4 regions of the Viridibacillus sp. NPDC096237 genome follow, and region 1 is predicted to be linked to each of the others. Evidence: riboswitches for the same ligand, from Rfam matches in the RefSeq annotation. Region 1 holds a riboswitch; each other region holds the start of a gene.
The links. Region 1 has a riboswitch for S-adenosylmethionine ahead of ACQKMD_RS07860 (cyclase family protein). Riboswitches for the same ligand answer to the same signal wherever they lie in the genome.

Region 1 (3,191 bases):
ACCTGCTAAGCCACCAAGGATAGCTGCTGTAATCATCATCGGTAAGGCAATTTTAGGCTTCATAAAAAAGTTGCGCATTTGAATCTTTGGAGAACCCATTACGTGGGCAAGAGCAGTGCCTAAAGAGTTTGCTTTATAGCTTGCAATACACATTCCTACACCAGAAGCTACAACACCAAGATTGGCAGCACCAGCACCGATACCTGAGAGCATAATAACAGTTGCAACTCCGATTGTCGATAATGGTGATAAAATTAAAATACTAAAGATTACAGCAATGGTTGAGCCCATTATCACGGGTTGTAAATGTGTAATATTATTAATAATAACACCAACATATCCTGACCCATTACGAACAAAAGGTAAAATAATAGTGCCTAATAACCCAGGGATGAAAATTGTTAATGCTGGTAGTAGTAAAATCGTGTAGTCCTTTAAACGTGTACCTACGTATTTAACAAATAACACAGCTAATCCTGCTGTAATTCCTGTATTTATCACAACGCCTATACCATTCAGTGTCATAACGCCGTCAGTTGATATTTGCACTACTCCGCTACCTACAATCGAAGCAAGACCAATACTAGCAGTCTGAATTGGCGTTAATTTAAATGACAGACCTACAGTTACACCGATAATGACAGGTAACATGCTCATAACGAGTACAGATATATCTAAAATATGTTGTAATATCGGAAAATATGGAATGATCAATTTTAATATTTCACCCACTAAAGCATTTGGAATGAGGGATACTACAATTCCCATACTCATACCAGTTAATAACTTGTTAAAAAAATCTTTCATACGACAAATCTCCAATCTCAAGTGAGTTAATGTTCTAAATTATATGAACAATTCAGACGGCGGTCAATGCAACCAATAGTAGCATTCTATTGAATAAACACATAAAAGAGTAAATATACAACATCAACTAGAATATTATTGATAAATTCGCACATTTATTTTATCTGACAATTCTATCATTTAAGTACTTTTTATAAGCTGATAGATGTGGACACAATAAATCAAAAAATAAATGAAGTAATTTATGAAGGAGAGATTACATGGATAATATGTTATTAATGTCTCACAGCATCTTCCCAACGGCCGATATATCCCGTACGTAGTCAAATGGACAAGAAGTTATACCAAATTAAGTTTTATATGGTTATGGGTATGATGCGTACTTTATAACAAACAATCATGCAATGCTTCAAGAGGAATTCATTAACTCTAGTGTGAAAATAGATCGCTCATTAAGTGATACCGATTACAACAATAAAGAGTTTGTTATCGAAGATATTGATGGTAGATGAATAGCATTTGGGATCAAACAAGGCTAAAAACGGAGCTTAAAGTTGTTTTTTTGTAATGAAAAGCTATCATAATTGCTAGTAAGAATCATATACTTAAAAGAATTTTCGAAATTTTATATTGACAATAGATTTCGAAAGTTGTAAATTTAGAAACAACAAAATAACTTTTTTCTTATCCAGAGAGGTGGAGGGACTGGCCCTGTGAAATCTCAGCAACGGACGCTGTACCGTGCTAATTCCAGAAGCGTATGCTTGAAGATAAGAAGAGTGCATGGACGTATCATCAACCTCTTCTTATCGAGAAGAGGTTTTTTGTTCAAAAAAATGATGAGGTGATGGATATGTCAACAGAATTAATCAATGCACTAAAAACGTTAAAAGAAAAGAAATGGATCGATTTAACACATACTTTTGGAGCAGATACACCACGATTTAATGCATTTAAAGGGTTAGAAAAGACAACGCTATTTTCACATGATGATGGCTTTTTTACTCAAAACTTTGCCTTTGCTGGTCAGTACGGTACACATTTAGATGCACCTATTCACTTTGTCCGTGATGCTCGCTATTTAGAAGAATTGGAGTTAAAAGAACTTGCATTGCCGCTCGTTGTAATAGATCATTCTAAAGATGTAGCCGAAAATCATGATTTCACGTTTTCAGTTCAAGATATTTTAAAATTTGAGGCTGAATACGGTGAAATTGAGGCAGATACATTTGTTGCACTCCGCACAGATTGGAGCAAACGTTGGCCTGATATTGAAGCATTTAATAACTTTGATGCTGAGGGTAATCCACATGCGCCAGGATGGTCAGTAGATGCATTGAAATTCTTATTTGAGGAGCGTCATATTAAAGCGGTAGGACATGAAACATTTGATACGGATTCTAGTGTATTATATCGTCAAAACAATGCTTTACTTGGTGAACTATATGTATTGGAACAAGATACTTATCAAGTAGAGTTGCTCACTAATCTAGACCTGCTACCTCCAAAAGGGGCTATCATTTTTAACATCGTACCAAAACCTGAGAAGGCTTCTGGCTTCCCAGTTCGATCATTTGCTATTCTACCTTAAATAATTTGTACCCACTCGTCTGAAACGGCATAGTAAGAAGTAATTTATGCTAGATACCGTTGGCTCCGGCCGTCATAGTATAGACGCAACTGAATAATAGAATCTAAGTCGTGATCCTTTTGGTTATTAAAATTGATGATTTGAATGGAATTGAAGTAGCGGAGTTATTGAATGAGCACCTTCAATGTATGGTACAAAATTCTCCTCCGGAAAGAATACATGCCTTAAATCTTGAGGAATTGAAAAAATCAGAAATCACATTCTGGAGTGCTTGGGAACAAGATACATTAGTTGGATGAGGTGCATTAAAAGAACTTAATGCTCACCATGGTGAATTAAAATCAATGCGTACTTCTTCATTACATTTAAGAAAAGGTGTTGCAAGATACATTCTTGAACATATCATTGAAGAAGCTAGGAATCGTGGTTATACGCGATTAAGTTTAGAAACAGGTTCAATGGAGGCTTTTGAACCTGCTAAGAGGCTATATTCTAAAATTGGGTTTCAATACTGTAAGTCATTTTCGAATTCTATTGAGGATTCAAATAGCGTGTTTATGACATTAGAATTATAAGTATACTGATTGAGCATTCTTTTAACAGATAGAAACGATAAAATACAAAAAGAGCATGTTTTGAATTTTTTTTTCAAAACATGCTCTTTCTCTTCGCCTAAATAGTAACTCGTTTAGTCTATTGCTCGCTCCTTTATTATTATTAAATGTTTGATGATAAGCGAACCGCTGTTGTAATGTTTTTGAGTTTTTGCTCTTTATCAATTAATGCTTGTTGA
Region 2 (3,191 bases), on a different contig from region 1:
AAGCGACAATTAAAGGGAAAATTGTTCGAGTTTATAAAGAGAAAAATGGCGATTTCACAACTGTGTCGTTTATGTTAGATAACAAAGATAACTATAGTGTCAACTCAGAAGTTGTACCACTAGCAATCTATCTAGAAGAAGGCGACAAAGTCGAAGTGAAATATATCAACTCAGGCGAAGTCTTCTTACCTGTAAAAGAGCTCGTAATAGAAGGATTAGTAAAAGAATAAAATGAAATGTCTACCTGTCACTTCATAGTGGCAGGTTTTTTCATAGGTTTATGATTAAGTGAAAGAGATAATTAGTATTATAAAATGAAGCAAATTAGGTCAAACGCATACAAAAAACCTCTAAAACTAGGTATCCCTAATTTTAGAGGTTCCTTTATTACTTCCAAGTAAAGCCTTTTTGCGCCAAAAATTCATTGATATGTGGTCGACGTTGCTCTATTAAGAAGTCAGCCATTTGTTTTGTCCAGTTAGCCATTTTACGATTTGATCCACGACTAGCGTAGTAAGCTTCCAGTGTTGCATCATATTCATCTAGCAATGTGTCATATTGTTCTACATCATAATTATTTTCATGCAGTACAGCTTGTACTGGTAAACGAGGTTTTGTTTCATTTCGCTTAGTAGGTACACCGATTGTTATAGCGAACAAGGGGAAAACGTATTCTGGAAGCCCGAATAATTCGCTAATTTCATTTGGATTATTACGCGCTCCACCAATATAACAAATACCATAACCTTGGTCTTCAGCAGCAATAACGAAGTTTTGAGCGAAAAGTGCAACATCTGCAACACCTACAAGTACGTTTTCCGCAGAATCAGCAATAATTTCTACACCATTTTTTTGACCAGCAACTTGCAGTCGTTTAAAATCTACACAAAATAAAAACGAAGCACCAGCTGTTCCAAACTGGAACTCATTATTTGAAAGTTCTCCAAGTTTTTTCTTCTTATCTTCATCCGTAACCCAAATGACGCTGTATGCTTGTACGAAATGAGAGCTTGCCGCCATTTGTGCTGTTTCAATTAAATCGATAATGACTTCTTTAGGAATACTTTCTCCTGTATATTTGCGTACAGAAGAGTGACTACGTAGTAATTCTTTTACCATAATTAGAAACCCCTTTGTGAAATGAAAATATTTACTTTCTTTAGGCTACCATAATTTAAAGTTTACTTAAATTAATTTTATATGACTAAACAGAGTATCTATTAAATTAATTTTCAGAAAAGACAAATAAAGGTATTGACATCGGTTCGATATATCTTCTATACTTGTCAACAAGATGGAACTGAATCAAATACTCTTATCAAGAGCGGCGGAGGGATAGGCCCTACGATGCCCAGCAACCGGTGAGTGACGAACTCACAATGGTGCTAATTCCTACAGATTTTTAATCGGATCTGACAGATAAGGGGAGGAAAAATTGCGTATGCAACCCTCTTCTTAGTGAAGAGGGTTTTTGTTTTTCCACAAAATCCTCATCATACCTCCGATTTGCCATCTAAAAACATTCAGGAGGAATAAATGATGACTAACTTACGTCCAGAAACTTTATTATTACACGGTGGCCAAGTAGCAGATCCAACAACAGGTGCACGTGCGGTACCAATTTATCGTACAACCGCTTACGCTTTTAATAGTTCGGAGCATGCTCAAAAACTATTTGCACTTGAAGAACCTGGTAATATTTATTCTCGTATTATGAACCCAACTGTCGATGTATTCGAAAAACGCGTTGCACTTTTAGAAGGTGGAACAGCAGCAGTAGCATTATCTTCAGGAATGGCTGCTATTTCATTCTCAATTTTAAATATTGCTCGTGCTGGAGATCATATCGTTGCTTCAGGTAGTTTATATGGCGGTACATATAATTTATTAGCCAATACTTTACCACGCTATGGCATAACAGCTTCATTTGTAGATGAAAGAGATCCAGAAAATTTCCGTTCAGCAATTCAAGAAAATACAAAAGCGATTTATGTGGAAACAATCGGTAATCCAAGTTTAACTGTAGTAGATATTGAAGCCTTGGCAAATATCGCACATGAAAATGAGATTCCATTAATTGTTGATAATACATTCCCATCACCATATGGTTCAAATCCAATCAAGTTCGGAGCAGATATTGTAGTGCACTCTGCAACAAAATGGATTGGTGGACACGGTACAGTAATCGGTGGAGTCGCTGTTGATGCTGGAAAATTTGATTGGACACAAGGGAAATTCCCTGACTATACTGAGCCAGATGCATCTTATCATGGTATTCGCTATGGTGTTGATGCTGCAAGTGCTGCATTCGCAACTCGTCTGCGCGTTCAATTACTACGTGATTTCGGCCCAACATTAAGTCCTGACAATGCATTCCAATTAATTCAAGGTCTCGAAACACTACATTTACGTGTACCACGCCACAATGAAAATGCACAAAAAGTTGCAGAATATCTACGTAGTCACGAAAATGTAGAGTGGGTTAGCTTCAATGGCTTTGAAGACAGTGCAACTCATGAAAATGCAAAGAAATATTTAAAAAATGGCTTTGGTTCAGTTCTAACATTCGGTATTAAAGGTGGGCGTGAAGCCGGTCGTCAATTAATTGATAATATCGAGTTATTCTCCCATGTAGCTAATGTTGGTGATGCACGTTCGTTAATCATTCATCCAGCATCTACAACACACCAACAGTTAAGTGCGGAAGAATTAGTAGCTGCAGGAGTATCTGAAGAGCTTGTACGATTATCAATTGGTTTAGAAGCAATTGAAGATATTATTGCAGCTCTAGATAATGCTTTCGCAAAAGTAGATGAAGCGGTAGTAGCAAAATAAGTATTTATATAAGAAGAAAAGATCAAGACAAGGGATGACGAGAGGCATTATGTCATCCTTTTTCCTTTTCAAAGTATAATATTTTATACTATGAACAATTTGTCTGGAAATTTAAAATACAGTTAATATGTTATTATTAATGGATTAATTTGACCTTTCTAGAAAAACAATTGTCCTCTCCCGAAAGATTTTTCTTGTAATCTGTTCATTAATAGTCTAAAATCATCAATAAGTAAAAAAATTGAAACACAGTGTATTAGTGATTGATAGAATCGCTAAACACTATTTGAAGAACTATTCGTAAGGGGATTGTGAGGCATACACGCTGTGAAGGGGTTCAATACAGCAGTACAGCA
Region 3 (3,191 bases), on a different contig from region 1:
TGCAAGGTTTTTATCGTCACCTGTTGCACGCATTCTCTCAAGTACTTCCTCAGAGAGCTTAATACCTGGTACTTCATGATGTAAAAACTCCGAATTTCGGATACCGGTTAATGGCATAATCCCTAAGAAGATAGGGGTTTCTAAATGTTTCGTAGCTTCATAGATTTCTATTATTTTTTCTTTTGTATATACAGGTTGTGTGATGAAATAATCTGCTCCGCACTCAATTTTCTTTTCTAATCGTTTTACAGCTCTGTCAAGTACTCGAACGTTAGGATTAAATGCAGCTGCAATAGAAAAATTAGCCTTTTTGCGAAGAGGTTTACCAGAAAATGATATCCCTTCATTCAATTGTTTAATTAACTGAAGTAACTCTAAGCTTGAAACATCATAAACACTAGTTGCACCTGGGAAATCACCTACTTTTGTAGGGTCTCCAGTAACTGCAAGAATCTCATTAATGCCCAATGCATCTAGGCCCATTAAATGTGATTGTAAGCCAATTAGATTGCGATCACGACAAGTAATATGGGCGAGGGAACGAATATTATTTTGCATTTTCAAAATAGAGCCCATTGCCATGTTGCTAATACGAGGAGATGCTAACGAATTATCAGCCATAGTGACAGCATCAACTCCTGTTGCATTAAGTATTTGCGCACCTTCTATAAAGGCGGCAGTATCAAGATGGCGAGGTGTATCAAGCTCTACGATAATTGTACGTTCCTTTTTCGCCTTTTCATGGAGTGGCTCATGATGATCTGGTATCGCCTCTTTAATCTCAACCACTTTTTTCTTTTTTACAATTTTATTTTCAATTGGTGGTAGGTCCGCAATACGTTTTTTAACCGCTTCAATATGCTTCGGTGTTGTACCACAGCACCCACCGATTAAGCGAACACCTTGGTCACGTAGTAAAACACCTGCACGACCAAAATAATCAGCCTCTGATTCATAAACAATTTTGCCATCTTCTACATCTAGTAGACTTGCATTTGGATACGCAGATAAGAATGCCTTTGATGGTAATTCAACATCTTCAAACGCTTGGATTGTATGGTGGGGGCCTAAACGGCAGTTTACTCCAATAATATCTGCACCCAAAGCTTCTAATTGGTGTAGTGCATCATTTAGTAGTAAGCCGTTTTGTAAAATTCCTGGCTCGTGCATGGATACTTGCGAGATGATTGGTATATCTGTTACTTTGCGCAAATGCTTCACTACGGATGAAAGCTCTTCAAAATCATAGTACGTCTCAAGTAATAAACCGTCTGGATTACCCGACAGTAGATGCCCAGCCTGCTCATCAAGTGCAACTATAATCTCATCTAGTGTCGCTTCACTTTTACGAATACCGCGAATACCGCCAATTGTCCCTAAGACGAATTGTCCTCCTGGTGCCGCAGCACGTTTTGCAATTGCGATTGCCGATTCATTAAACTCTCTTACTGAACTCTCTAAACCATAACGTTCTAATTTAATGGCATTCGCTGTATATGTATTAGTCTGAATAATGTCAGCACCAGCTTTAATATATTGTTGGTGAATATTTTCAATCACTTCAGGTTTAGTGATATTCAATTCCTCATAACAATAATCGATTCCGTAAGAATATAATAGAGTGCCCATCGCACCGTCAGCCGTTAACACTTGTGTTTGTAGTTTTTCAAGTAATCCCATTAAAATCCCTTCCTTTCTATATAAAAAAGCCTTCTTATGAATAAGAAGGCTTGACGATTACGAAGTTCGCTCCTTCTTATCTTTTCGGACAATCAGTAAATCCGCTGGAGTTAGCACCTGACCAAATGGCTGGTTGCTGAAGCTTCAAAGGGCCAGTCCCTCAGCTTCTCTTGATAAGAAATATTTATTTAATTGTTAGAATAATTAAAAGAATCATAACCCCTGAGATGAATATCGTCAAGTGGATTTTCGCAATTGCAGCAAAACTCAGTATTATATGTATATTTTTACTACAAAACAAAAAAAGAGGACTTTTGAAGACTTCGTATTAAAAGATTGACCTTTCTATCGTTGCTGTTTATTTGAAAAAACTTCATTACCTTCTGCTTTATCATAACCCTTTGTTTCAACCAGTTTACCTTGAATGATCATGCGTTTAGAGCCATCATAATTACATGTAACAAGAGTTATCATTTTTTCATTTTCATCAATCACATCAATTTGCTCCGGTTGTACAATATGTATTTTTTCAATTTTATATTCATAGATTTTTTAAAAGTCAGTCAAATAAACTTCCATACCTTCTTCTGCATTTGTAAGAGGACTAAAGAGTGCCTTCCCATTATTCATATTATGTCCAGCTAGCGCATAGTTAGCTTTCCCCATCTTTTGATTTGGCTCATCGTGCCTGCACCAACTGCTACGTTTGTATTCGACACATATAAAATGGGGCAATCGCATATTCACATGATGTATACTACTAGCTCCAATTGCATTAAGTTTCCTTTGATTGAATTGTACCTTGACAACATCTTTGACATTTAAATCAGCTACTTACTCAAAATAAATACGTATCTAGGTTTATTATAGCCATCTCTATGTCTTGTTGTTCGATCGTTGCTTTTGCGAGATGAAATAACCCATGATTGGTCTATAGAAAATAAATACTAACCAACCCGATTACCAAAAATAGAATACCTATAATCAAACTTCCCTTTTTTTACTCATTCATTTTATAGTAACAATTCATTTAGCACTTTCAAGTAGTTTTCCAATTTGTTTAAACTAAAAATTTGTGCAAAAAGAAAGAGCTAAAGAAATTGTTATTTCTAATAGCTCTTTCCAATCTAATGATCATTCTTTACTGTATTTTATTTAGTATCGATTCTGCGGTTTCTTTTCCATTTTTAATACAAGAGCCAATACCTACACCGTAATAAGAGCAACCTGCAAGTACTATATTTTCATATGAAGAAGCCATTTTAGTTGATAAAGCTTCTACTGTTTTTGCATGTCCAAGATGGTAAACTGGCATTAAATCATTCCACTTTGTCACATCTACAACAGTGGGCTCTGCTTCTATTTTTAAGCTTTTTGCAATATCCTCTAATGCGATTTTAGTTAATTCTGCTTTACTTAAATGCTTCATCTCTTCAAAAGCTGGGTTTGAATTTTTATAAAATAATCGTACAAGTAATTTACCGTCTTTTGAAGTATGGCTCCATTTACGA
Region 4 (3,191 bases), on a different contig from region 1:
GTACTGGTCCATTTACAGATAGACCTTGCTCTTTCAAACGCTCTGCTACCCCCTCAATATCCGATGTACGAACTGCAAATCTTACGAAGCCTTCTTTGAAATCATTATTTACTACTGTTTCAATAAGACTGTGATGTAAATGCTCTGTCTCAGCTATTAGAGCTCTGTCATATGTACCGAGATACTCGATATAGCTTAGATCAAAGTAGCTAAGTGCATTATACGTTCCGCGCCCTTCATGAACGCCACCTTCAACAGCATGGATTCCTTGGCTTTGTAATAGCTTAATTACTTCTTTTGGTTCATCTACAAAATGTACTAAGTGATCAAACGATAATGTCATGTTCAAGTCCCCTTATTTAAATAAATAATGTGAAACGATTTTCACAAACGATTTCTCGATTATTAATAACGCCCTTTCATCAAAATCAAATTTCGGATGATGATGCGGGAATTGTGTGCGTTCATCGTCATTACGAGAGCCTACTTTGAAATAAGTGCCTGGCCTTTCATTTAAAAAGTAGGCAAAGTCTTCTGCACCCATTGACGGCTCGATATCTATTACAGATTCTACACCGAACTCATTTTCAAATAACTCTTTTACAAGTGCAGTTTCGAATGGGTGATTATAAAGCGCTGGGTAGCCACGTAAATAATCAATTCCATACGTTGCATGCGCTGATTCAGTAGTCCCTTTTACAATTGCATAAATTTCCTCTTTCACCTTACTACGAACATCTTCTGTCATTGTACGTACTGTTCCTTCAATAATCGCCGAATCTGCGATAATGTTAAAAGCACTACCTGCACGGAAAACTCCCACTGTCACTACCGCTGCATCAAAAGGGTTTAAGCGACGACTGACTATGTTCTGTAATGAACTTACTATTTCACTACCGATTACGATTGAATCGATGGATTGCTGTGGTTTCGCACCGTGTCCACCAAGCCCTTGAATTTTAATCGCGAATTTATCTACTGCTGCCATTCTATAGCCATCACCAACAGATACTTTTCCAACTGGAACACCTGAATCTAAATGTGCACCGAAAACATAATCCACATCCTTTAATACATCTTCAGCAATCATGAATTTTGCACCACCAGGTGGTTTTTCCTCCGCATGCTGGAAGATGAAAATAATGTTACCATGTAAATGCTTGCAGTAATGACTGAGCGTTTTTGCTGTCGCTAGTAATGCGGTTGTATGCCCATCATGTCCACATGCATGCATGACGCCTTCTTTTTGAGATTTATAAGTAACTTCTTTTAAATCTGTAATTGGTAATGCATCAAAATCGGCTCTTAAAGCAATTGTCTTACCAGACTGCTCCCCTTTTAAAATTCCGATTAAACCATTTCCACCAATCCCTTTTTTCACTTCTAAACCAAAACCCTCAAGCTTATCTGCAATAAACTTTGCTGTTTCATATTCTTCAAAAGATAGCTCAGGATGCTCATGCAAATATCTTCTCCATCCAACAATTTCAGCAAAGCCTTGATCTATTTCTTCATAAATTGTAGTTAAAAATTCTTTTTGCGTGATCGCACTCATTCAATATTCCTCCATTCTATTTATCCCTTTAATTCATATTAGTTTACTATGAATTAAAGCTAAATTTTTTTCTTAGAACTTTTCATTATAGTATTACATATTTATTTCATGATAATAAAAAAGCCGACTTCTATATTTCACTCCAAGAAATCGACTTTGTATACAAGTCCCTCCTCATCTATCAAGTTTTTTAATCAACTTGCAGGAATTAGCACCTTGCTATAATAGCGGTTGCTGAGATGTCACAGGGCCAGTCCCTCCATCTCTCTCGATAAGAAAACCTATTGAATTAGTAGTATTTAAAAATCATGATACGTCACTCCATTAAAAATTGCAATATATTCCCTGTAATTCTCTAAATTAATATGGCGCTTTTTGATAAAAATAGTTCGGTGTTTTACGTTCATTGTCATATGGTTTATGGAAAACATGCGTTGTAGCTGGTGATAATGGTGGAATAAGCCATGTCCAATTTCCCGTTACGTCACGCCCTGCAATTTGCTCATTAGTTTCGAAGCGCTTGAATTGTTGCGCTGCTGTATGGTGATCTACAATGCTCACATCATCTTCTTTATACGAATATAAAACTGCTGCATTCAATTCAACTAATGCGCGGTCTTTCCATAAAGTCGAATTAGATGCTGTATTTAGACCCATTTTCTCTGCAATTATTGGAAGCATATTATAACGATAATCATCCGCTAAATTACGCGCACCAATTTCTGTTCCCATATACCAGCCGTTAAAGGGAGCCGCCGCATACGTGATGCCACCTACTTCGAGTTTCATATTCGAAATCATCGGAACCGCATACCATTTCAACTCAAGCTCTTCAAACCATTCAAACTCAGGATGGCGAATCGGTACTTCTAATATATATTCAGCTGGAATATCGAATATTTGTGGGGCTCTATCCTCTACTTGAATAACAAGTGGTAGCACATCAAAACGGCCACCCTGTCCTTGCCAGCCAAGTTGCTCACATTTTTGTGTAAACGCTACTGAATCTGGATCGCCTACAATACCATCAGTTGTTTCATAACCTGCATAGCGAATTAATTGATGGTTCCAAACTCTTACATCACGTTGAGAGAAAACCGTAATCGTTGGACGAATACGACCATCATTTGTTGCAAAATCAATATGCTCTAAAAGTGCGTGGAAAATATCCTGCTCATCTCTTAATTCGCGCTGATCAAGTAATTGCATCGTTTGCCAAAATAAGCGACCAATACACTTATTGCTATTGCGCCAACCTACTTGTGCACCAAACTTCAGTTCATCTATCGTATGTTCATAAAAACCATTGTCATGAATCTCATGCTCTACTTCAGCTATGCGACTCACTAACTCCTCATCAGATTGTCCCGTTTCCGAATAATACATCTTTATAAATTCAATTGCCTCATTCAACATCGCTATAGTTCCTCCTGTCACTACTCGACTTCCTATCTACCATCATAGAAGAAGTGATTTCCAACAGACAAGGCATAAGACTTAAATAATGTGGTGATTTTGTGGCAACTACATTTTTATTATAAAATGAACAATAAAATACTGTAGTAATCAAATATTTTATCCTTATCCAATATAAAAAAGGACTATTAATGGTATGAAACCAATTAATAGTCCTCGC

Region 2: linked by a shared signal. The riboswitch ahead of ACQKMD_RS11870 (O-acetylhomoserine aminocarboxypropyltransferase/cysteine synthase family protein) and the one ahead of ACQKMD_RS07860 (cyclase family protein) in region 1 are both predicted to bind S-adenosylmethionine.
Region 3: linked by a shared signal. The riboswitch ahead of ACQKMD_RS15260 (bifunctional homocysteine S-methyltransferase/methylenetetrahydrofolate reductase) and the one ahead of ACQKMD_RS07860 (cyclase family protein) in region 1 are both predicted to bind S-adenosylmethionine.
Region 4: linked by a shared signal. The riboswitch ahead of ACQKMD_RS12180 (M20 metallopeptidase family protein) and the one ahead of ACQKMD_RS07860 (cyclase family protein) in region 1 are both predicted to bind S-adenosylmethionine.

The regions. Positions count from the first base shown of each region.
Region 1 is NZ_JBNNTI010000009.1:89,895-93,085, reverse strand. Features, by position in the region: gene ACQKMD_RS07865 (PTS transporter subunit IIC) at 1-807, opposite strand, end outside; SAM riboswitch class I at 1,489-1,584, shown strand; gene ACQKMD_RS07860 (cyclase family protein) at 1,661-2,398, shown strand; partial or broken gene ACQKMD_RS07855 (GNAT family N-acetyltransferase) at 2,518-2,973, shown strand; gene ACQKMD_RS07850 (biotin-dependent carboxyltransferase family protein) at 3,116-3,191, opposite strand, start outside.
Region 2 is NZ_JBNNTI010000019.1:1,968-5,158, reverse strand. Features, by position in the region: gene ACQKMD_RS11880 (hypothetical protein) at 1-230, shown strand, start outside; gene ACQKMD_RS11875 (NADPH-dependent oxidoreductase) at 388-1,119, opposite strand; SAM riboswitch class I at 1,313-1,426, shown strand; gene ACQKMD_RS11870 (O-acetylhomoserine aminocarboxypropyltransferase/cysteine synthase family protein) at 1,540-2,835, shown strand.
Region 3 is NZ_JBNNTI010000029.1:32,771-35,961, forward strand. Features, by position in the region: gene ACQKMD_RS15260 (bifunctional homocysteine S-methyltransferase/methylenetetrahydrofolate reductase) at 1-1,680, opposite strand, end outside; SAM riboswitch class I at 1,754-1,860, opposite strand; gene ACQKMD_RS15265 (sortase domain-containing protein) at 2,026-2,229, opposite strand; gene ACQKMD_RS15270 (protoporphyrinogen oxidase) at 2,822-3,191, opposite strand, start outside.
Region 4 is NZ_JBNNTI010000019.1:66,323-69,513, forward strand. Features, by position in the region: gene ACQKMD_RS12175 (VOC family protein) at 1-343, opposite strand, end outside; gene ACQKMD_RS12180 (M20 metallopeptidase family protein) at 356-1,555, opposite strand; SAM riboswitch class I at 1,727-1,833, opposite strand; gene ACQKMD_RS12185 (nitric oxide synthase oxygenase) at 1,916-2,971, opposite strand.